2 linked regions of the Prochlorococcus marinus XMU1405 genome follow. The main gene of each other region encodes a partner of the protein of the gene in region 2 in a complex. Links are inferred from orthologs where the notes say so. Each region holds a gene or a part of one and is shown on either strand. Other genes may lie near its edges. The genes, in order: mfd and uvrA.

What was found.
Region 1: the proteins of uvrA (region 2) and mfd are in contact, whole or in part, in a crystal structure (PDB 4DFC), measured with the Escherichia coli proteins. The link is inferred for Prochlorococcus marinus XMU1405 from one-to-one orthologs.

What each region holds. Positions count from the first base shown.
Region 1 is NZ_JAAORF010000002.1:257,941-270,746, forward strand. The notes cover bases 4,284-8,384. They hold mfd (transcription-repair coupling factor), read left to right. Parts: upstream 4,284-4,674; coding sequence 4,675-8,184; downstream 8,185-8,384. Other genes in these bases: HA148_RS04965 (TerC family protein), read right to left, coding at 4,284-4,600; HA148_RS04975 (hypothetical protein), read left to right, coding at 8,257-8,384. In the rest of the region: acsF (magnesium-protoporphyrin IX monomethyl ester (oxidative) cyclase), read left to right, coding at 1-101; HA148_RS04950 (TldD/PmbA family protein), read left to right, coding at 133-1,554; HA148_RS04955 (TldD/PmbA family protein), read left to right, coding at 1,558-2,910; fmt (methionyl-tRNA formyltransferase), read left to right, coding at 2,907-3,893; more of HA148_RS04965, read right to left, coding at 3,890-4,283; more of HA148_RS04975, read left to right, coding at 8,385-8,418; HA148_RS04980 (DUF4335 domain-containing protein), read right to left, coding at 8,878-9,468; HA148_RS04985 (DUF3038 domain-containing protein), read right to left, coding at 9,470-9,994; HA148_RS04990 (DUF2949 domain-containing protein), read right to left, coding at 10,034-10,231; HA148_RS04995 (FAD-dependent monooxygenase), read right to left, coding at 10,237-11,391; HA148_RS05000 (hypothetical protein), read right to left, coding at 11,411-12,052; dapB (4-hydroxy-tetrahydrodipicolinate reductase), read right to left, coding at 12,054-12,806. UniProt on the Escherichia coli protein: Couples transcription and DNA repair by recognizing RNA polymerase (RNAP) stalled at DNA lesions. Mediates ATP-dependent release of RNAP and its truncated transcript from the DNA, and recruitment of nucleotide excision repair machinery to the damaged site.
Region 2 is NZ_JAAORF010000003.1:644,276-653,111, reverse strand. The notes cover bases 4,798-8,233. They hold uvrA (excinuclease ABC subunit UvrA), read left to right. Parts: upstream 4,798-5,129; coding sequence 5,130-8,033; downstream 8,034-8,233. Other genes in these bases: HA148_RS09520 (AAA family ATPase), read left to right, coding at 4,798-5,075. Outside these bases: thrC (threonine synthase), read right to left, coding at 1-891; HA148_RS09530 (alpha/beta hydrolase), read right to left, coding at 898-1,470; HA148_RS09525 (ABC1 kinase family protein), read right to left, coding at 1,471-3,327; more of HA148_RS09520, read left to right, coding at 3,396-4,797; HA148_RS09510 (glycosyltransferase), read left to right, coding at 8,235-8,836. UniProt on the Escherichia coli protein: The UvrABC repair system catalyzes the recognition and processing of DNA lesions. UvrA is an ATPase and a DNA-binding protein. A damage recognition complex composed of 2 UvrA and 2 UvrB subunits scans DNA for abnormalities.

The sequences.
Region 1 (12,806 bases), on a different replicon or contig from region 2:
TTAAAAAATTACCTAAATATTTATCAAACGGTTACCAGTTATTAAGACTATACTTATTAAAACCTCTAGATAGCAAAGATTTCCAACCTTCGATTAGATAATCTTTAATACAGAGAAGATTTATTGACTCATATGCTTTCGTCACAAATCAAATCAAATGAAATCGCTTTTGGTAGTTGCAATAAAGAATTATTAGAAGAAATTATTTTCTACGGCATTGGACTTGGTGCTGATTTTGTAGAAATATTTATTGAGAATACTGACAACTCAAGCGTATTAGCGGAAGAAGATTTTATTACAAGTGTAAGTCCATCGTTTGGAAGAGGTGCTGGCATTAGAATCTTCAAGGGGAAAAAGGATGGATTTGTAAGTACAAATGATTTAACAAAGCATGGCTTGATGAGATCGGTATCTCAGGCTATTGAGATGTTAGACATAACACACAACAAAACAGAAGTATTTAACGGTTTAAATAAACATAGAGACTATAGTTTATCCAAGAAAAAATGGATTAATGACGTCCCATCTATTCATGAGATAAGTGAAAAACTTCTAGTCAGCACAAAGTCTTTAAAAAAAAATAATAAAATTATAACTAGAAAAGGAAGTTATTCAAGAAATCTTCAAGAAGTAATTATAGCCTCCAGTGACGGAACTTATGTCTCAGATATTAGATTGCATCAAACAGTTGGTCTCAACGTAATTGCAAGTGATGCCCAATATAGATCTAGTGCAAGTAGAAGATTTGGATCGTCAGGAATGCCTAATGAATTCAGATTATGGGATCACGAAAAAGCAGTTAATGATGTGTTTGAAAGTTCAATGAACATGTTGTATGCAGATTATGTTGATGCAGGACAAATGCCTGTTGTTTTAGCTAATAAATTTGGTGGCGTTATATTCCATGAAGCGTGTGGTCATTTACTTGAAACTACTCAAATAGAGAGAGGAACAACACCATTTGAGAATAAATTGAATGAAAAAATTGCACATGAATCTGTAACAGCAATAGATGAAGGGATATCAGAAGGATCCTTCGGTTCATTATCAGTTGATGATGAAGGTATGGAACCCGAAAAATCAGTTCTTATAAAAGATGGAATTTTAAAAAAATTCATATCCGACAGGGCAGGTGAATTAAGAACTGGCCATAAAAGAACAGGAAGTGGAAGAAGACAAAATTATTCTTTTGCTGCAGCTTCAAGAATGAGAAATACTTATATAGCTAAAGGTGAGCACTCGAAAGAGGATTTAATCAATAGTATTAGTGAAGGTCTTTACTGCAAATCAATGGGTGGTGGCAGTGTTGGTGCTACAGGACAATTTAATTTTGCGGTAGAAGAAGGATATCTTATTAAAAATGGGAAATTAACTAGTCCAGTAAAGGGAGCAACATTGATCGGTGATGCTAAAGAAGTTATGCCAAAAATATCAATGTGCGGAAATGATCTCGAATTAGCTCCTGGATTCTGTGGATCCATTAGTGGAAGTGTCAACGTAACTGTTGGCCAACCTCATATTAAGGTTGATTCAATCACTGTTGGCGGAAGATAGGAAATGAATTCAAAAGAAATCACAACTCAAATCTCCAAAGCTGCAGATTTCCTAAATCTTAAAAAATGGGATTATGGAGCAAGCTTTTCTAATGATTATTCTGTGCAAGTAGATAAAGGAGAAGCTAAACAACTTAAGGCATCACAAAAGCAAATTCTAACTATAAGAGTTTGGAATCAATCTAATCTAGTTGGTATTACTACAACAAGTGATATTAGTGAATCTGGTATTAAAAAGGCTCTTAAGCAAGCAAATATAGCTTCTGATTTCGGCAATAAGAATGAATCTACAGAATTTTCACCACTAGCGAAGGATACTATTAAAGTTAAGGAAGTTAAAAAAAGAAATCCTGTTGGAATCAAAAAATTACTTACACTTTTAAGAGAAGCGGAAGTAAGACTAATAGAAAGTCATGAATCCATAAAATCTGTTCCATATAATGGTTTATCTGAGAGTTTCTTTGAGAGAGTTTATGCAAATAGTGAGGGTGCCTTTCGAAGTTATTCCAAAAGTCAAGCAGCACTATATTTATATGCAAGAGCAGAAGAGAAAAATAAGAAGCCACGAAGTTCAGGTTCCGTAAAACTTGGATATGGAGCTGATGATATAGATATAGATTCCTGTATTAAAGAAGCTTCAAATAAAACAATTTCTCATTTAAATTATTCATCTATTAAAACAGGTAAATTTTTAATATGTTTTTCCCCAGAGTCTTTTTTAACTATTATTAACGCCTTTAGCTCAATGTTTAATGCTAGAAGCATCATAGATGGAGTGAGCTTATCTAATAAAAATTCAATCGGAGAGAAACTATCTACAGAAGCACTTAATATTTATGATGATGGCCTTCACGAAAAAAATATTTCTTCAACACCATTTGATGGAGAGGGAACCCCAACCAAAAGACTATGTCTAATTAACAGAGGGAGAATTGAAAATTTTATACATTCTGAATCAACTGCAAGAATATTTAAAACTACTCCCACTGGGCACGCTGGACTAGGATCAAAAGTATCAGTATCTCCTGATTGGATCGTAGTTGAAAAATCAGAAGAAAACTTTGATCTAAAAACATCACTAGATCACTCTACTTATGAGGGAGAATTTGTTTATATAGAAGAGTTAAATGCAATCCATGCAGGTGTCAGAGCAAGTCAAGGTTCATTTTCTCTTCCATTTGATGGATGGCTCTACAAAAACGGTAAAAAAATATCAATAGAATCTGCCACTGTAGCAGGGGATATCAAACATCTTTTGAAAAATATAGTAAATATTGAATCAAGCCAGGAGGTAACAACTAGTGGAATTTCTCCACATATATGGGTAGATGAATTATCAATAACTGGTGACGCGTGAGAATTATATTCTGGGGGACACCTGAATATTCAATTCCTAGTCTTGATATTTTTATTAAATCTAAGCACGAGGTAATTGCAGTAGTTAGCCAACCAGATAAGAAGAGATCTAGAGGAAATAAATTAATAGCCTCACCTGTAAAAAGCATTGCTGAAAAAGAATCTATAAAAATTTATACTCCAGAAAAAATCAGGGGCAATATAGATTTTATAAATGAACTTAAATCACATTCTTGTGATTTATTTATTGTTATAGCTTACGGGAAAATTTTACCAAAAGAGATATTAGAAATTCCAAAATATGGTTGTTGGAACGCACATGCTTCATTACTTCCAAGATGGCGTGGTGCCGCCCCAATTCAATGGTCTCTAATAAAAGGCGATGAATTTACTGGTGTAGGAATTATGAAAATGAATGAAGGACTAGATACTGGCGACTTATTATTGGAAGAAAAAATTAAAATTGGTAATGACGATAATTTAAATATACTATCTGAAAAACTTAGTATTTTATCTGCAAAATTATATTTAAATGCTACATCTTTAATCGAGGAAAATATTTATAAAAATACTAATTCAAAATTAACAAAACAAAATTCCCTTGGCAGAAAAATTACCTACGCAAGAATGATTGAAAAATCAGACTTTAGAGTTGATTGGGGTAATGAAGCAATAGAAATTTCTCAAAAAATAAAAGGATTATATCCAAGAGCAAATACAACTTTTAGAGGTAAGAACCTAAAAATACTTAAAATCAAAGTTTTGAGTAGTGATGAAATTAAAAATGAAAAATACTTTTTCATGAGCAATTATTCAAGACCAGGTATTATTCTTGCTGTAATAGAAAATGAAGGAATAGTAATTTCAACTAAAACTGATCCGATTATTTTGTTAGAAGCAAAACTTGAAGGCAAAAACATTTCTAGCAAAAAGCAATTGATTCAACAGTTAAATCCATCAGCAGGAGAATATCTCTCAGATTAAGTTTTAGATTCTTTTTTAGAGAATCCCCAAATGAAAGCAAAAAGAATCAAAAAATAAAAATAATAATCTGGAAGAATAGATTCTTTAATTAACGTATTTAGTAAAAGTTTAATCCCAACTATTAAAATTGCTACGTAACCAGCTGTTTCTAATCTAGAAAATATATCCAGAAGTTTTAGAAAAATCCCCGATGTAAATCTTAAGGCTAATACTCCAATCACTGCTCCAAATATAATTAATATGTATTGATCACTTATAGCTACTGCAGTAGTGATACTGTCTATAGAAAAAGCAAAATCAGTAATTGAAAGAAGCGCTACAACCCTTAAAAACCTAAAATTATTTTTATTATTATCTGTCCCATTTTCAGCGTTTTCTATATCTGAATTTATAAAAACATTAGAGAAGAATAAATAAATTAAATAAAAACCAGCAAAAACTCTAATGAAAATAAACTTTAGAAGAACATTAGATAATATGATTAGGATAATTCTAAATAATAAAGATATTGTTATACCAATATTTAAGGCTCTTGACCTTAATTCTGAACTATCAAGGGATTTAGTAAGAGAAGCTAGTGCTACAGCATTATCTGCCGATAATAATAATTCTAGAGCAATTAATATTGGTAAAAGTGTAAAGATTTCGTACCAACTGTCTACCTGATCAAGTGTCGGTATAAAAGAATTTATTGCGGCTGAATCCATCAAATATTATTCACAATCGGTATAAAATCTAATATAATGTATCGGATATTTGTAATCAAGATTGATAGTTATAAATGAGTTTAAATACTTTAGTTGATTATATTTCGAACTCACAAATTACTTCTGAATTAATAAAAAGAATTTCAAAAAATAATGAATTAAATATTGTTGGTTCAAGTAGATATGCAAAATCAATAATACTAGATAGCATCGCAAAAAAAGATGAAAAAAATATATTATTAATTTGTCCTAATGTAGAAATTGCCTACAAATGGATTGGTTATTTTGAAAGTATAAATGATAAAACAGTTTTATATTATCCTCCAACAGAACATCTACCATACTCATCAATTAATAAATCCAAAGAGATTGAATTTAGTCAGCTTACTGTTTTATCCAAATTAATAAAAAAAGAGAAAAATGAACTTAATATTGTTATATCAACTGAGAGATCACTACAACCTCATCTAATAAATAAAAACCTATTAATTGAAAACAAGTTAGATTTGCAAAAAGGGGTTCAAATCGAGATTCAAGAATTAGCAAATAAACTTACTTTGCTTGGCTATACGAAGGATAATGTAACTTCAACTGAAGGATTCTGGAGTAGGAGAGGGGAAATAATAGATATTTATCCTGTCAATAATGAGTTTCCTATAAGATTAGAATTTTTTGATAATGTAATTGAGAAAATAAGAGAATATGATCCCCATACACAGAAAACATTAGAAAGTATTACTAATATTGAAATAATACAAGCTGGATTTGATTTACTAATAAGAGATAAGTTAAATAATTTATCTAAGAACAATCTTTTTAATTCAGAAGATATAAATAAAAATAATCTTGATCGTTATTTAGGAATAATTGAAGAACAACCCTCAAACATAATAGATTTTATAAAAAAGGAAACAATTCTTGTAATTGATGAATTAGAAGATTGTAAAAAATTTGCAAATAATTGGTATCTTGATTCAGAAAGTAATTTTGATAATTGTACGTATGAATTAAATGAGAACCTTAAAAATAATGACATTAATTTAGAGCCCAAACCTAATTTGCATTTAAAGTTTGATGAAATATTAAATTCACTAGGAAATTTTAATTTAATAAAATTTTATGAATTTGAATCTAAAATCAATATTGATAATAGATTTTTGTTAAACGATAAAAGATTAAATTCATACTCTAAAAATGTAGGGAAATTATCCAATGATATAAATAAAAATATAAAAAATAATGAAAAAGTATGGATATTATCAGCACAACCATTGAGGACAAAAACATTACTTTTTGAGCACGAATGTAATTCAAACTTCTTAAACAATCCTAATGATATTGATGAAGCATATAAATCAATTAATAATTCAACTCCTCTAATTTTAAAAAATAAGAACAATTACGAAATAGAGGGGTTTTATCTTCCGATATGGAAAGTTGTCCTGATAACTGACAAAGAATTATTTTCACAACAATCTCTTTTTAATAATGTATTCATAAGAAGAAAAAAAAGAAGTGTCAATTCAAATATAAACGTAAATAAAATTAGTCCCGGTGATTTTATAGTTCATAAAAATCATGGAATAGGAAAATTTTTAAAAATAGAAAAAATAAATATAACTGGAGATTCAAGAGATTATTTAGTCATTCAGTATCAAGATGGAAAGATAAGTGTTGCCGCTGATCAACTTGGTAGTGTTAACAGATATAGATCAAGCGGAAAAATAATGCCGAAAATAAATAAATTAGGAGGGACAGAATGGGAAAAAATAAAAGAAAAAAATAAGAAACAAATCAAAAAAGTTGCTGTCGATATTTTAAAACTTTATGCAAAGAGAGAAAAATTAAAGGGTTACATTTACCCAGAAGATGGTCCTTGGCAAGATGAATTAGAGGAATCATTCCCTTATCAACCAACACCTGACCAAATTACTGCTGTAGAAGAAATAAAATCTGATATGGAAAGCGATAAGCCAATGGACAGGCTAGTTTGTGGAGATGTAGGATTTGGCAAAACAGAAGTAGCTGTTCGGGCTATTTTTAAGGCTATTACATCAGGCAAACAGGTAGTATTACTAGCACCTACAACAATTCTAGCTCAGCAACATTGGAGAACAATAAGTAATAGATTTTCACCTTACCCAATAAAAGTATCATTACTCAATAGGTTCAAAACCGTTAATGAAAGAAAGGAAATCTATGCAGGTTTGAAAAATAACAAAATTGATTTAGTTGTAGCAACGCACCAAATTTTAGGAAAAGAAATAGAAATTAAAAACTTAGGATTACTAGTTATTGATGAAGAACAAAGATTTGGAGTAAGGCAAAAGGAGAAAATAAAAAAAATCAAAACCAACATAGACGTTTTAACTCTCTCGGCAACTCCAATTCCAAGAACTCTTTATATGAGCTTATCTGGACTAAGACAAATGAGCTTACTAAACACTCCTCCACCATCAAGAAGATCAATAAAAACATATTTATCTGAAATAGATATGGATGTTATCAGAACTGCAATTAATCAAGAACTTGATAGGGGAGGTCAAATTTTTTATGTTCTTCCAAGAATTTCTGATATAGATCAAGCAGTAAACAAATTAAAAAATATGTTTCCCAGCTTAAAATTTATTGTTGCTCATGGGCAAATGAACGAAACAGAGCTTGAAAATGCAATGATTGCTTTTAATAATGGAGAAATAGATCTAATGATATGCACAACGATAATTGAAAGTGGATTAGACATCCCTAAAGTAAATACAATCATTATTGAAGATTCTCACAAATTTGGCCTCTCACAACTATATCAACTTAGAGGAAGAGTTGGTAGAAGCGGTGTACAAGCACATGCTTGGTTATTTTATCCAAATATAAATAAAATTAATGATGCTGCAAAACAAAGATTGAAAGCGATAAAAGATTTTTCAGAACTAGGTAGTGGATACCAACTTGCAATGAAAGATATGGAAATAAGAGGTGTTGGTAGTTTACTAGGAGAAGAACAAAGTGGAAAGGTTAATGCTATTGGATATGATTTATATATAGAAATGCTCCATGAGGCTATTTCAGAAATCAGCGGGCAAGAAATACCTGAAGTTAATGACACTCAAATTGATCTACCAATAAATGCATTTATACCTGCAACATGGATATTAAACAGAGAAGAGAAGCTTGAAGCTTACAAATCTGTTACTGAATGTTCAAATAATGATGAATTAACTGAATTAGCTACAGATTGGGTTAATAGATATGGAAACATACCCAAACCTGTTGAATCCTTAATTATGATAATGAGACTAAAATTACTAGCTAAAAAATGTGGTTTTAATAAGATCAAGCTTAAAAAGCCAAACATCTTGATAGAGACAAAATTAAAAAATTCTACTTTTAAAATTCTTAAAAATTCATTGGCAAGTAGTGTTCAAAATAAATTTAATTTTAATGAAGGCGAACAATTTTCAATCATCACTATAAGGGGCTTAGGTGCAACTGAAATTCAAAATCAAATTGATCAACTAATGTTGTGGTTCGGGTCTTTTGAAATAGAAATAAAGAATTTCGATAAAGAACTTATTAAAAGAGATTAAATTATTAAATAATTATTTAAAATCCGCGAATCAGTTTGATTTCGGTTAGGTTTATAAAAATTTATTTATTTTATGGGTGAATATATAGACGTCGGAATCCAAACTTCGATTTTACCCTTATCAATTATTCTTTCATCAATTGTATTAGGCATATTTGCATTATTTGGAGAAGAAACTGAAAATGATGATGATGATTCTGATTCAGGAAGTGGTGGCCTAATGCAACCTATTTGAAATTATTTATAAACAATTTTTCTTGACTTTCTCTTAGAGACTTTAAATAACCTATTAAATGAACCTATCATTAAAATAAGAGCAGTAAAAGAAGATACAAATATAAAAATCACCAGAAATATCTCATAGAGATATGAAAAGAGATCAATCAATAATAAAAAAGATTTATTAAATGTCGAAGGTAGATTTTGTAACAGCAAATTTTTATTAGGAATTAAATAATTTACATAAACTAATAAAACACTCAAAATAAATAAAAAGAAAGCTTCAGTAAATAGTCTTCTTTTAGATTTTCTTCTTAAATTTAATTTTTTTTTAAAAATATATTTATCAGGTTTAATATTCAAATTTGGGATTTTTAAATCTGCCATAAAGCAAAGCTCAAAGAAAAAATTTGAATAACTCTGAAAAGAAATTAACCTATAGTATCGTGTTTGTATTTAAGATGCTAATTGCTCTTTATTCAGGATTTGTTAGTTCTTTTTTTTCTATATTTTCAAAAGGACTATAAAAATAAATAAAAGATGAAGAGAATAGAATTAAAGAGCAAATTGCAAGAAACGGTGGAATAAAGAAATTGAAAAAATTAACATTTTTATTTAACGAAAATTGTAATTTTTTTGGAATATTAGTAGGTTTATCTGTTTTTTTTATTCTTACTTTTGGCGATTCATTTAACTGATCAAAACAATTTATGGTATCTGAAAGCAATGAATTACCAATCTTTAGAGCTAAAGGCTTTACATTTGCTTTAGAGCTCTTGAGAACAATATTATGTATGTGGAGATTATCAGCTTTTATATCGATTAATTTAGACTCATATATTGGAATTTCGTTTTTGATTAAAAGATTTGAATAAATATAAAAAGCATCCATAATAGGTCCTAAATGTTCAATTTTACCTTCAATAAGTGGTTTATCAACTATAGTTAATTTCCATTGAGAAATTATAGATATTTGATCTTTATTTTCATTATTAGAATAATCTGGCAAGCCGATTATTTCGAGACTTACTGATGATTGATGAAATGACAATTTATTTTGCATCATATTAAAAATCGTATAAATAATTCTTCAACTTTTGATAACCCTGATTAGAAATACAAAAAGATAAAATAAGCAAAGATTTTATTATAATCTCACCATTTTCAGCTTGATTTAAAAGCTTTTTCACTCTCATACTTTCTACATTAAATCTCTCTTTAATCAACTCAATAAATCTCTTATTAAAATCATTCCAAATAATTGAATACTCTTTAATATCTTCATTAGATTTTAGTATCTCTCTGATATAAGGATATAAATATTTGGACATTTCAACGGTGATTTTGATTAAGGCATCGAATTCGTTTATTTTAATATTGTTGTTAACATAAGATTTTCTCAATGGATTATTATTCCTTAATTTCCAGATAGTAATTTTATTTGGTAGAACATCATTTAAATCAAGTCTATTTGATAAAGCGTAAAGGGATTGAATACCATTTAAATCAATAGTTTCTAGGATTAATAATAATAAATCAAGCTTCTCTATAGATTGTCTTGATACCTGATTTCCTTTAATTAAATCTGTAATTGTTCTTGATTAAGATATAAGAGAATTATAACAGAATTATTAATCAATTTTTTGAAATAAAAATGAATATAACTTATCTAGTTCTTCAATAGTTAGCATTCCATAACTCCATAATAATATTGGTAATGGAGTGTTATTTTTTATAGATAATTTTATACCAAGTTCAATAGTAGATTCATCTAAACCTAATACATTAAATAAATAAATTATCATTTCTCTATATAAATAATTTTTCATGAATTCTATTTAATACTTGAGTAAATGATAGATTTAGTCATTTGATTAAGGACTAATTTTCTTATAAAAAGAAATTTATTTAAAAGTAAAAATGAAAATTTCCTTATTGGAAATAAAAAAAAGTTTCGATTAGCAAAAATTGATATCAACGAGTCAGTTATAAAAATAGTGACAATAATATCTAAAATTCTGCTTGAAAAATACTTAAATTTAAATAATATCAATTGCAATTTAGTAATAGCAGTATTTTTATTAAAAAGATCATAAATAGTATTAACATCTCTCCAGCAAGTATTTAGACCCTGACCACCTACAGGATGAAATGTATGAAATGCATCTCCTAAAAAAACTAATTTTTTAAAATTTAAAACTGGTAAATTTAAGGATAATGAAACAGGAAAAATATTAAATTCGCCAATTATTTGGTCCAACTTAAATTCATTAGGCAAGATTGTTGATAAATTATCCATTAAAAAATTCTTATCAGAATTCAACCTTTCAATTGTCTTTGATGTACTAGAAGTCCAAATTACTTGATATAAGTTTTTTTCTAAAGGTAATAATGCAAGTGGGCCTTCTTTTCTAAAAATTTCATAAGCTCGTTTTTCACAATGACCTCTTAGAGAAACTTTAAAAGTTAAACAAGACTGACCATAGGATTTTTTTATATCAACAAAATCTATGAATTTTTTATCAAGTGAGTTTGCTCCTGATGAAAAGAATTGATAGTCAAATAATATTTTTTTACGTAACAATCTCTGAGGTGTTATAAAAAAAATATTTTCATAATTGTCAATCTCTTGAAAAAAAACATTCATGAGATCCGAATGTTTAATTACCCAGCCTATATTTTCGGCAGAACTTATATCATCATCTAAGTCAGAAGTTGATAAATTGGTGAAAGCAGAAGTTACGCTATCTGAAATTGAAAGGGTATCAAAGCCAAACAAAAATGGTTCTAATTTTTCCCAAAGTCTGAATTTAGATAAGATTTTTCTTGTTGAGTGAGTAATTGCATAAGTTTTATCTTTATCAATTAATCTATCTTTTGTTAATAAATCAGATAAAAAAATATTGCAATCAAATTTTGAAAGTGCAATTGAAAGCAATAAACCTGTAGGACCTGATCCAACAATTTTAAAATTCAATTTACTTTTCATCGTATTATATAAGCATCAACTATCCATTCAGATAAATATAGCAAATTTCCTCAAATGCTGGTCTTAATAAATAGGGGTACTCACCAACCCATAAGTTAATTTCAGGAAGCCAAGCATCGGTCAAATAAAAATCTCTGTCAAAATTACGGTTATCAGATGTTATTAAACATCTAATACTCGAACCAACCCTAATTTGACTATGCTTATTTTCCATAGGAAAACTTAATTTTTCCAAATAACCATCTTCATCTTCTAATTCAAGTACTAACCAAGTCCTTTTGTTTTCGATAACTTCTAATCGACCTTGCCTATTAGATTGTTCTCTTGAACTTTCAATCTTTTCTGTTTTATAAATATCTGATACATATCCATCAAATATAGAAAAAAATTTATATTTTCTTAATTTCAAGTTTTTTCTACTTGATTCAAGAATAGGGCCCCAGATGATATACAAAAAGAAACCTACACATAGGAATAACCAGAAATTATTAGTTTGATCTCCAGTCGAACTAATAATTAATGAGATAAATCCACCAATTGAAGAAACTATTACTCTTTGAAGAATTTTTCTAGGATTCCCCAAAGAGTATTTAAATTGACTTCCTGTACCAACTGCAGGAATAAGTTTTGAAATTTGACTTGAATTAATGGGAATTATCATTTTAAAAAATCAATTTTTCAAGTCCGTAAACTAAAGTTTCATAATTACCAACTTTTTTAATAGCCTGTAAAACTCCTGGCATATATGCCTTTCTATCAATAGTGTCATGTTTAATTGTGTAAGTTTCGCCTGGAGATCCCATAATTACTAACTGATGGGCGAGTAATCCTGGTAATCGTACAGAATGTATATTAATTCCTGAATCTCTGAGCCCACCGCGTACACCTTTCAATGACTCAGACTCTTTTACTAAATTCTGATTAAATTTCTTTGGATATTCTTCAATCATTTCTGCAGTTTTTATACACGTCCCACTAGGAGAATCAGCTTTTTGATTATGATGCATCTCTATTAATTCAATATTATCGTAAAACCTTGCAGCTACAGATGCCGCCTGCTGAAGAAGAACCATACCTACTGAAAAATTGGGAATTATTGCACAACCAACAGATGCTTTCTGAGCAAAAACAGACAAATCTTCTATTTCCGAAGGGCTTAGACCTGTAGTTCCTACTACTGGTGATACACCATATGCAATAGCTGATCTGGTATTTTCATATACAGAATCAGGATGAGTAAAATCAACCAGCACAGGTTTGATTTTTTCATTTCTATAATTTTGACTAACAGAACATAAAGTTCCTTCAAAATCATTTGAAACAAAAACATCACAATTTTTTACCTTCAATAATTCAGAAATATTTGAGCCATTGTTTTTTTCGTTAATGTCGATTGCTGCAACAAGTTCACAATC
Region 2 (8,836 bases):
GGCAAGGATTTTATAAGCATTGACTATTTCTTCATCTGTAACTGACTGAAAGTCTCCTTTACTCTCTTTTTTTACTATTTTTGCTTTTTCTCTGTTTACAGGATTCCCAATTCTTATTGCAGTTGCAATTGTTTCTGGATCTTTAACTATAATATTTTTTACTAATGGAGCAGAACCTTCGGATTGAAAACCCATCATTATAGGTAATTTTAAATTTCTTTTTATTTTTGAATATTCTTTGAATCCCATCCAATAAGCAGTTATATTTCCTGCATTACCCATTGGAATGCAAAGCCAATCAGGAGCATGACCTAAGTCATCGACTATTTCAAAAGCTGCCGTCTTTTGTCCTTGTATTCGATATGGATTAACAGAATTAACTAGTTCTATAGGATGTTTTGAGGATAAATCTCTAACAATTTCAAGTGCTTTATCAAAGTTTCCATTAATAGATATTATCTCAGCACCATACATTAATGCTTGCGCAAGCTTTCCTTGTGCAACAAATCCTTCTGGGATTAAAACATAAGGTTTTAAACCCCCTCTCGAAGCATATGCAGCAGCAGCAGCAGAGGTGTTTCCTGTACTTGCACAAATAACGGCTTCACGTCCTTCTTCTTTTGCTTTGCTAATTGCCATAGTCATACCACGATCTTTAAAAGATCCTGTTGGATTAAGGCCATCATATTTTAAAAAAACTTTTGTTTTATTTCCAATTAAGTTACTAATTGACTCGCTTAAAATTAGTGGTGTGTTTCCTTCATTAAGGGAAATAATAGGAGTTTTCTTTGTAACTGGGAGATATTGTTTATAAGCTTCTATTAGACCTGGCCATCTTTTTTTTCTGTAATTAATACGCAGTTTATTTTTGATTTTATTTAATAACACCATGATTGTTTAATTTGTTTTGATTTTTTCTAGAGGGGAATTGGTGAAAAAGGTTAATAATTCTGAAATAGATTCTACTTTATTCATAACTTTGCTCAAAGCGCTGACATCTAAAACTACAGTTTTAGTTGGATATCCTTCAAAAAAATTTATTAGATTTATTTTTCCATTTCCTATGTTAATTCCTTGAATTACGCTTGCTCTAAGGGCTAACATGCCTGTTTTTTCATCAGTTGCTCTGGTTGGGTGGATAACAGATGAAAGTCTTGTTAAAAAAACATTTCCTATTTCAGAATATACTAGTCTACTTGCAATGGTAATAGGAACTTCAAAATCTTTATTTAAAACTGCTCTAATTTCTTTATCTGAAGACCCAGTTGCTTTTAAAATTCTTTTCAATTTTCTTGTGGATTTACCTTCTTTAGCAAAAGTTTTTAAAGAATTTATTTTAATTGTTCTAGAAAATATGCTGTAAGTAATTTTAATTTCTTCAGCAGAATGAGCTTTTGGAATATTAAAAAATATTGGGGAAATTACTAAAATAAAAAATATTTTAAATATTGAAAATTTGTTAATTTTCATTTAGATATTTGCACCAGCGGCAATCTTTACAAGTCTTACTACTCCTTTTTCAGTTATTTTTTTTGCAATTTTTATACCCATTTCTTTTGTATAGGGCTCATTTATAAGTCTTGGAACCCTTTTTAGAAAAATGTTAATCGAATATCCGGGTACTTTTTGTAAAATCTCTAAAAAGTTTCTCAATGGTTCTACATACATTATAAGGTCACTCAAGTTATTATTTTCATTAATAGTATTTAATTTTATTGATTGTGGAAGATAATTATTCAAACTTTTCAATATTTTTAGACTAAGTAAATCTATCTGATTTGTTAAACCTTCAACTATCTCATTTCTAAGAAAACCTCCATTTGGAGAAAAGAGAAGATTTATAACTTCGTCTAAAAGTTTTTCTAAATCAAGATTTGTTTGCTTTGCAGCGTTAGAAAGTAGATCTTCTAAACGGTCCCATTTAAATTTTTTATTATCAAAAAGCATTTCTTTAAGGCTTTCTCTTAATTGTGGATCAGGGTCTTCCATCAATCTTCTTGCAAAATATGGATAAGCAGCGCCTAATATTTTGAAGTTTGGATCTACGCTTAAAGCTATTCCTTCTAGTGTAAGTAATGACCTAATTATAAGTGCATAATATGGGGGTAGTCTGAAAGGGAATTTATACATAACACCAGACATATCGTCTGTAACGCTTTTAAAATCCATTTTCGAAACTCCTTCTTCAACTGCGTTAATGAAAATATCTTGAAATGCTGGAACAATGGGTTCTAGATTAACTTCCTTTGATAAAAATCCCAATTTTACGAAATCTTGAGACAATTTATCGAAGTTTTTATTTACTAAATGTACTACTGCTTGAATTAATCCTGATCTAGATTCTCTGGAAACCTCGCTCATCATTCCAAAATCTAAATAACATAATCTTCCATCTTCTAAGGCTAATAAATTACCTGGATGTGGGTCTGCATGAAAAAAACCATGCTCTAAAAGCTGTTCTAAACTGCATTGCACCCCTATATCAATCATTTCATCAGGATTGATTCCTAATTTTTTTACGTCTTCTAAATTTGTTAATTTTGTACCGTCTATCCATTCCATTGCTAAAACTCTTCTTGAAGTTATTTCTTTATAAATTTTTGGTACTGCAATCATTTTGTTATGTTTATGCATATCTCTAAATTTTTCTGCATTTGCAGCTTCATTTAGATAATCCATCTCTTCAAAAACTCTTTTGCCTAATTCATCAATTAGAGCAACTAGATCACTTCTTATTAATTTAATATTGTTTTTTAGCCAATAAGCAATATTTCTCACTATGTAAAGATCTAAGGTTATTTGTTCTCTCAAGCCTGGCCGTTGTACTTTTATTGCAACTATCTCTTCATTTTTTAATTTAGCTTTATGCACTTGACCTAAAGAAGCGGCAGAAATTGGCTCTTTGTCAATTTCTAAAAAAATCTCATCTATTTTGTGTCCTAAATCTTCTTCTATTAATTCCATAGCTTTACCGCCATCAAACCCAGGGAGTTGATCTTGTAATTCAGATAATTCTTCTAGAAGAATCCCTGGGATTATATCTGGCCTTGTTGATAAAGCTTGGCCTGCCTTAACAAATGCGGGCCCAAGTTCTACTAACAAATTTGTCAATTCTCGTGCTCTATATCTTGCTTGCTGTTCATTTTTTAATCTTCCAGTTAATTTATCCCATCCCACAGAGAAGATGTAAGCAAAAATAGGTATGAGTGTTTGCCAAAGTCTTTTTAAAAGTCTTTTAGGATTTTTTTTGTAAATTTTAGAAATTGTATCTGGATCGTAATTTAAGAGTCCAGATACCTCAATGAAATCAGTAAAATCTTCTTTCATAACTTTATATATTTAAAACCTTTATTTTTTTAAAAAAGAAGTTAATTTTTTTATATGGAAGATTTATCATGTTAGTTCAATTAAAAATAGAAAATATTGCATTAATAGAAATTATAGAAATTAATTTCGAAAAAGGTTTAAATATCATAACTGGGGATTCAGGTTCAGGAAAATCATTAATTTTGGATTCCCTAAATGCTTTATTTGGTGGAACTAATATACCTCTAAAACATTTAATACGTCTAGGAAAAGATTTTTGCGTTATTGAGGCGATATTTACTTCTTCTTTTCAAATTAATAATTGGTTAATTAGCAATGGTTTTGAAACAACTTCTTCAGAAATACAAATTAAAAGAAAATCTTATAAAAAAAATAATAAAATATTATCCAAATATAGCGTTAATGATTTACCAATTACTAGACAATCATTAGAAAAACTTGGAGGATTTTTAGTAGATTTTGCAGGTCAATCTAGCACTTTTATCTTTGATTCTTTAGATAATAGAAGACTAATTATTGATGACTTATGTTCTAAAAAATTTAGAGATACTAGCGAAAGGATTAAGAGTATATGGGGAGAAACTAAAGTTTTAAAAGGCTTAATGGATGAAAAAATAGAATTTTCTAGGAATCAAGAAGAAAAAAACTTGGCAATTAAACACATGTTGAAGAGTTTAGAAGAAGCTGATTTAAGTTCAAGTGAAGAAATTTTAGAACTAGAGTTATTAGAAAATAAACTTGTAAATAATCTTCAAATTAATAATTCAATTAAATCATCATTAGAAAATTTAAATAATTTTAGTCATGATGAACCGTCAGTAACTTCTTTTATAAATCAATCACTAAAGATTTTGAATAAAACAGCAGATTTCGATTTAAAGATTCAAAAATTTAGAGAGAAGTTATTAAATATTCATGCTGATGTTGAAGATTTAATTTTTGATTTAAAATCATATTTGCAAGAAATAGAAAATTATGAGTCTAAACTTCCAGATATACAAAAAAGATTATTCTTTTTAAAAAACTTAGAGAGAACTTTTTCATTGGATCTAACTCAATTAATTGAAAAGCGCGATCAATTAAAGACGTATTTTCAACAAAATGATCAAGGTAATGAGATTTGCAGTATTAAAGCTCAAATTGAGAATTTACAAAGTAATCTAAATTCTTTATTTGTTATTCAATCTACTGAAAGAAAAAAAACAGCTAAACAATTACAAAATTCAGTAATGTCAATTTTAAGAAATCTAGGTTTAGAAAATGCAAATTTTTCAATTCAATTTACTGAACGCAAACCTTCTGGTGATGGAATTGACGATATAAATTTTTTGTTTTCGGCTAATCCTGATCAGAAGCTTGCTCCATTATCAAATGTTATTTCTGGTGGAGAAATGTCAAGATTTTTATTAGCTATTAAATCTAGTATTTCTAAACAACCCAATACTTTCTTTTTAGATGAAATTGATAGTGGTTTAAGTGGTAAATCTCTATTTTCTTTGGTTGAGCTTATAAAAGAAATTTCTAAAAATCAACAAGTCTTATGTATTACACATCAGCCATTCCTAGCTGCTAGGGGATCAGCTCATTTCAAAGTAAATAAAAAAGTAATTAATGGAATAACTTATACTTCAATAGCAAAACTAACTACAAAAAATCAAAGAAAAAATGAACTAATAGAACTTATAGGTGGAGGTTCACGCGAAGTAAATGAATATGCTTCTAGACTTCTTGATCGCTTAGCTGCGTAAAATAGAAAAAATTCTACTATAATAACCTTTTTAAATCATAATTTAGATTTAAACATGGTTAATAAAGTTGATAGTGGTTTTGGAGAAGATAACTCAATAAATATTAGGGGAGCTCGTCAGCATAATTTAAAAAATATTGACCTTTCTCTACCTAGGAATAAATTTATAGTTTTTACAGGTGTGAGTGGAAGTGGTAAAAGTTCTCTGGCTTTTGATACTATTTTTGCCGAAGGTCAAAGAAGATATGTTGAGAGTCTTTCTGCATACGCAAGGCAATTTTTGGGTCAAGTAGATAAACCAGATGTTGACAATATTGAAGGTTTATCACCTGCTATCTCAATTGATCAAAAATCCACAAGTCATAATCCTCGATCAACAGTTGGAACAGTAACAGAAATACAAGATTATTTAAGATTATTGTTTGGTCGTGCTGGTGAGCCGCATTGTCACCACTGTGGGATTCCAATTGCGCCTCAAACAATTGATGAAATGGTTGATCAAATTCTTCTTTTACCAGAAGGAACAAGATACCAATTGTTGGCTCCTGTTGTGAGAGGTAAGAAAGGAACACATATAAAATTAATAAGCGGATTAGCTGCTGAAGGATTTGCTAGGGTAAGAATCAATGGAGAGGTAAGAGAACTTGCTGATAGTATTGAATTAGATAAAAATCAAATTCATAATATTGAGGTAGTAGTTGATAGATTAATTGCAAGAGAAGGAATACAAGAAAGATTAAATGATTCACTACAAACTTGTCTCAAAAGAGGCGATGGCTTAGCAATAGTAGAAGTTGTTCCAAAAAAAGGAGAAAATTTACCTTCTAATTTAGAGAGAGAAAAACTTTACTCAGAAAATTATGCATGTCCTGTACATGGCTCTATTGTTGAAGAACTTTCTCCTAGATTATTTTCTTTTAATAGCCCATATGGTGCCTGTCCAGATTGTCATGGGATTGGTTATTTAAAAAAATTTACTGCAGATAGAGTTATACCTGATAAAACATTGCCTGTTTATGCTGCAATAGCTCCTTGGAGTGAGAAAGATAATACTTATTACTTCTCTTTACTTTATTCTGTAGGACAAGCTTATGGTTTTGAATTAAAAACTCCTTGGAAAGATTTAAGTGATTTGCAAAAACAAGTCCTACTTTTGGGATCGGATAAACCAATATTAATTCAAGCTGATAGTCGTTTTAAAACTTCTAGTGGTTTTGAAAGACCTTTTGAAGGGATTTTACCAATATTAGAAAGGCAATTGAATGAAGCCAATGGAGAATCAGTTAAACAAAAATTAGAAAAGTATCTAGAATTAGTTCCCTGTAAGACATGTTCTGGAAAAAGATTAAGACCTGAGGCTTTGGCCGTTAAACTTGGTCCATATAACATTACTGACTTAACTTCTATAAGCGTTTCTGAAACCCTAAATCACGTAGAGCGAATCATGGGTTTAGGTAAGACAAAGAAAGAAAATATATCTTTATCAGAAAAACAAAAGCAGATAGGTGAATTGGTTTTAAAAGAGATTCGTTTACGTTTGAAGTTTTTAATTAATGTAGGTTTAGATTATTTGACTTTAGATAGACCAGCTATGACTCTGTCTGGTGGAGAGGCTCAGCGTATTAGATTGGCTACACAAATAGGTGCAGGTCTTACTGGGGTTTTATATGTATTAGATGAACCAAGTATTGGTTTGCATCAGAGAGATAATGACAGATTATTAGAAACATTAAAAAGCTTAAGAGACTTGGGAAATACTTTGGTTGTCGTTGAACATGATGAAGATACTATGAAATCCGCAGATTATTTAGTAGATATTGGTCCAGGGGCAGGTGTTTATGGTGGGGAAATTATTGCTAAGGGATCTTATCACGATGTCTTAAATTCTGAAAAGTCGTTAACTGGAGCTTATCTCAGTGGTAGGAAATCGATTCCTACTCCCAAAGAACGTAGATCATCTGTAAAAAAAAGTTTAATTTTAAATAATTGCTCTAAAAATAATTTAAAAAATATTTCTGTTGAATTTCCTTTAGGCAGATTAGTTTCTGTAACTGGCGTGAGTGGAAGTGGGAAGAGCACTTTGATAAATGAATTACTTCATCCTGCATTATGTCATTCTCTAGGATTAAAAGTCCCTTTTCCTCAAGGTGTTAAAGAGTTAAAGGGTATAAAGGCAATTGATAAAGTTATCGTTATTGATCAATCTCCAATAGGAAGAACTCCAAGATCAAATCCTGCTACATATACGGGTGCTTTTGATCCTATAAGGCAGATATTTACTGCCACAGTAGAAGCAAAAGCAAGAGGTTATCAGGCTGGTCAATTTAGTTTTAATGTGAAAGGAGGAAGATGCGAAGCTTGTAAAGGTCAGGGAGTCAATGTAATTGAAATGAATTTTTTACCTGATGTGTATGTTCAATGTGAAGTATGTAAAGGAGCTCGTTTTAATAGGGAAACTCTTCAGGTGAAATATAAAGGTTTCAATATATCTGATGTTTTAGAGATGACTGTTGAACAAGCAGCAGAAACTTTTTCTGCTATACCTCAAGCTGCTGATAGATTATCTACATTGGTTGATGTTGGCTTAGGATATGTCAAATTAGGCCAGCCAGCTCCTACATTATCTGGTGGTGAGGCTCAAAGAGTTAAGTTAGCCACGGAATTGTCAAAAAGGGCTACTGGAAAAACTTTATATTTGATAGATGAACCAACTACAGGGTTAAGTTTTTATGATGTTCATAAATTAATGGATGTGATTCAACGTTTGGTAGATAAAGGTAATTCAGTAATTGTTATTGAACATAATTTAGATGTTATTAGATGTTCAGATTGGATTATCGATTTAGGACCTGATGGAGGGGATAAAGGAGGAGAAATCATTGCAGAAGGTATTCCTGAGGATGTAGCTAAAAATCCTACAAGTCATACAGCAAAATATCTTAAAAAGGTTCTGAAATAAGAAAATCCTTGTTGTATTTCTTCTTATTTTACTTATTTCAGTAACACGAAATTCTGTTTTAAAGGGGCATAAAACTCCTCTATAACTGCTTTTTTGAAAACTTTCATATTGAAAAAATTTCAAATCATAATGCTTTCTTAATATTTCCTTAGAAAATTCAGCTTATTTGTATTAAAGGCCGTTTATCGGAGGATTTGCTGAATGAGGTTGAAATTTTTACATTTACATTTACATGGTCTTATACGTTCTAAAAATCTTGAGCTAGGCAGGGATGCAGATACAGGAGGGCAAACACAATACGTTTTAGAGTTAATTAAAAGCTTGGCTAATACTTCAGAAGTTGATCAAGTGGATTTAGTTACTCGTTTAATAAAAGACCCTAAAGTAGATGATGAATATTCTCAAGAAGAAGAATTTGTTGAACCTGGAGTTAGAATTTTAAGATTCAAATTTGGACCTAATAAATATTTAAGAAAGGAATTGCTTTGGCCTTATTTAGATCATTTAACTGAGAGATTAATTTCTTACTATAAAAAAAACAAAAAGCCTAATTTTATTCATGCTCATTATGCAGATGCTGGATATGTAGGCGTTAAACTAAGTAAATCCTTAAACGTTCCTCTTGTTTTTACAGGTCATTCTTTAGGAAGAGAAAAAAAAAGGAAATTGCTTGATACTGGTTTAAAAACTAACCAAATAGAAAAACTTTATTTTATAAGCAAAAGAATTGACGCAGAAGAAAAAGCATTGAACTCTGCAGATATTGTTGTTACAAGCACTAAACAAGAGTCAGTGTATCAATA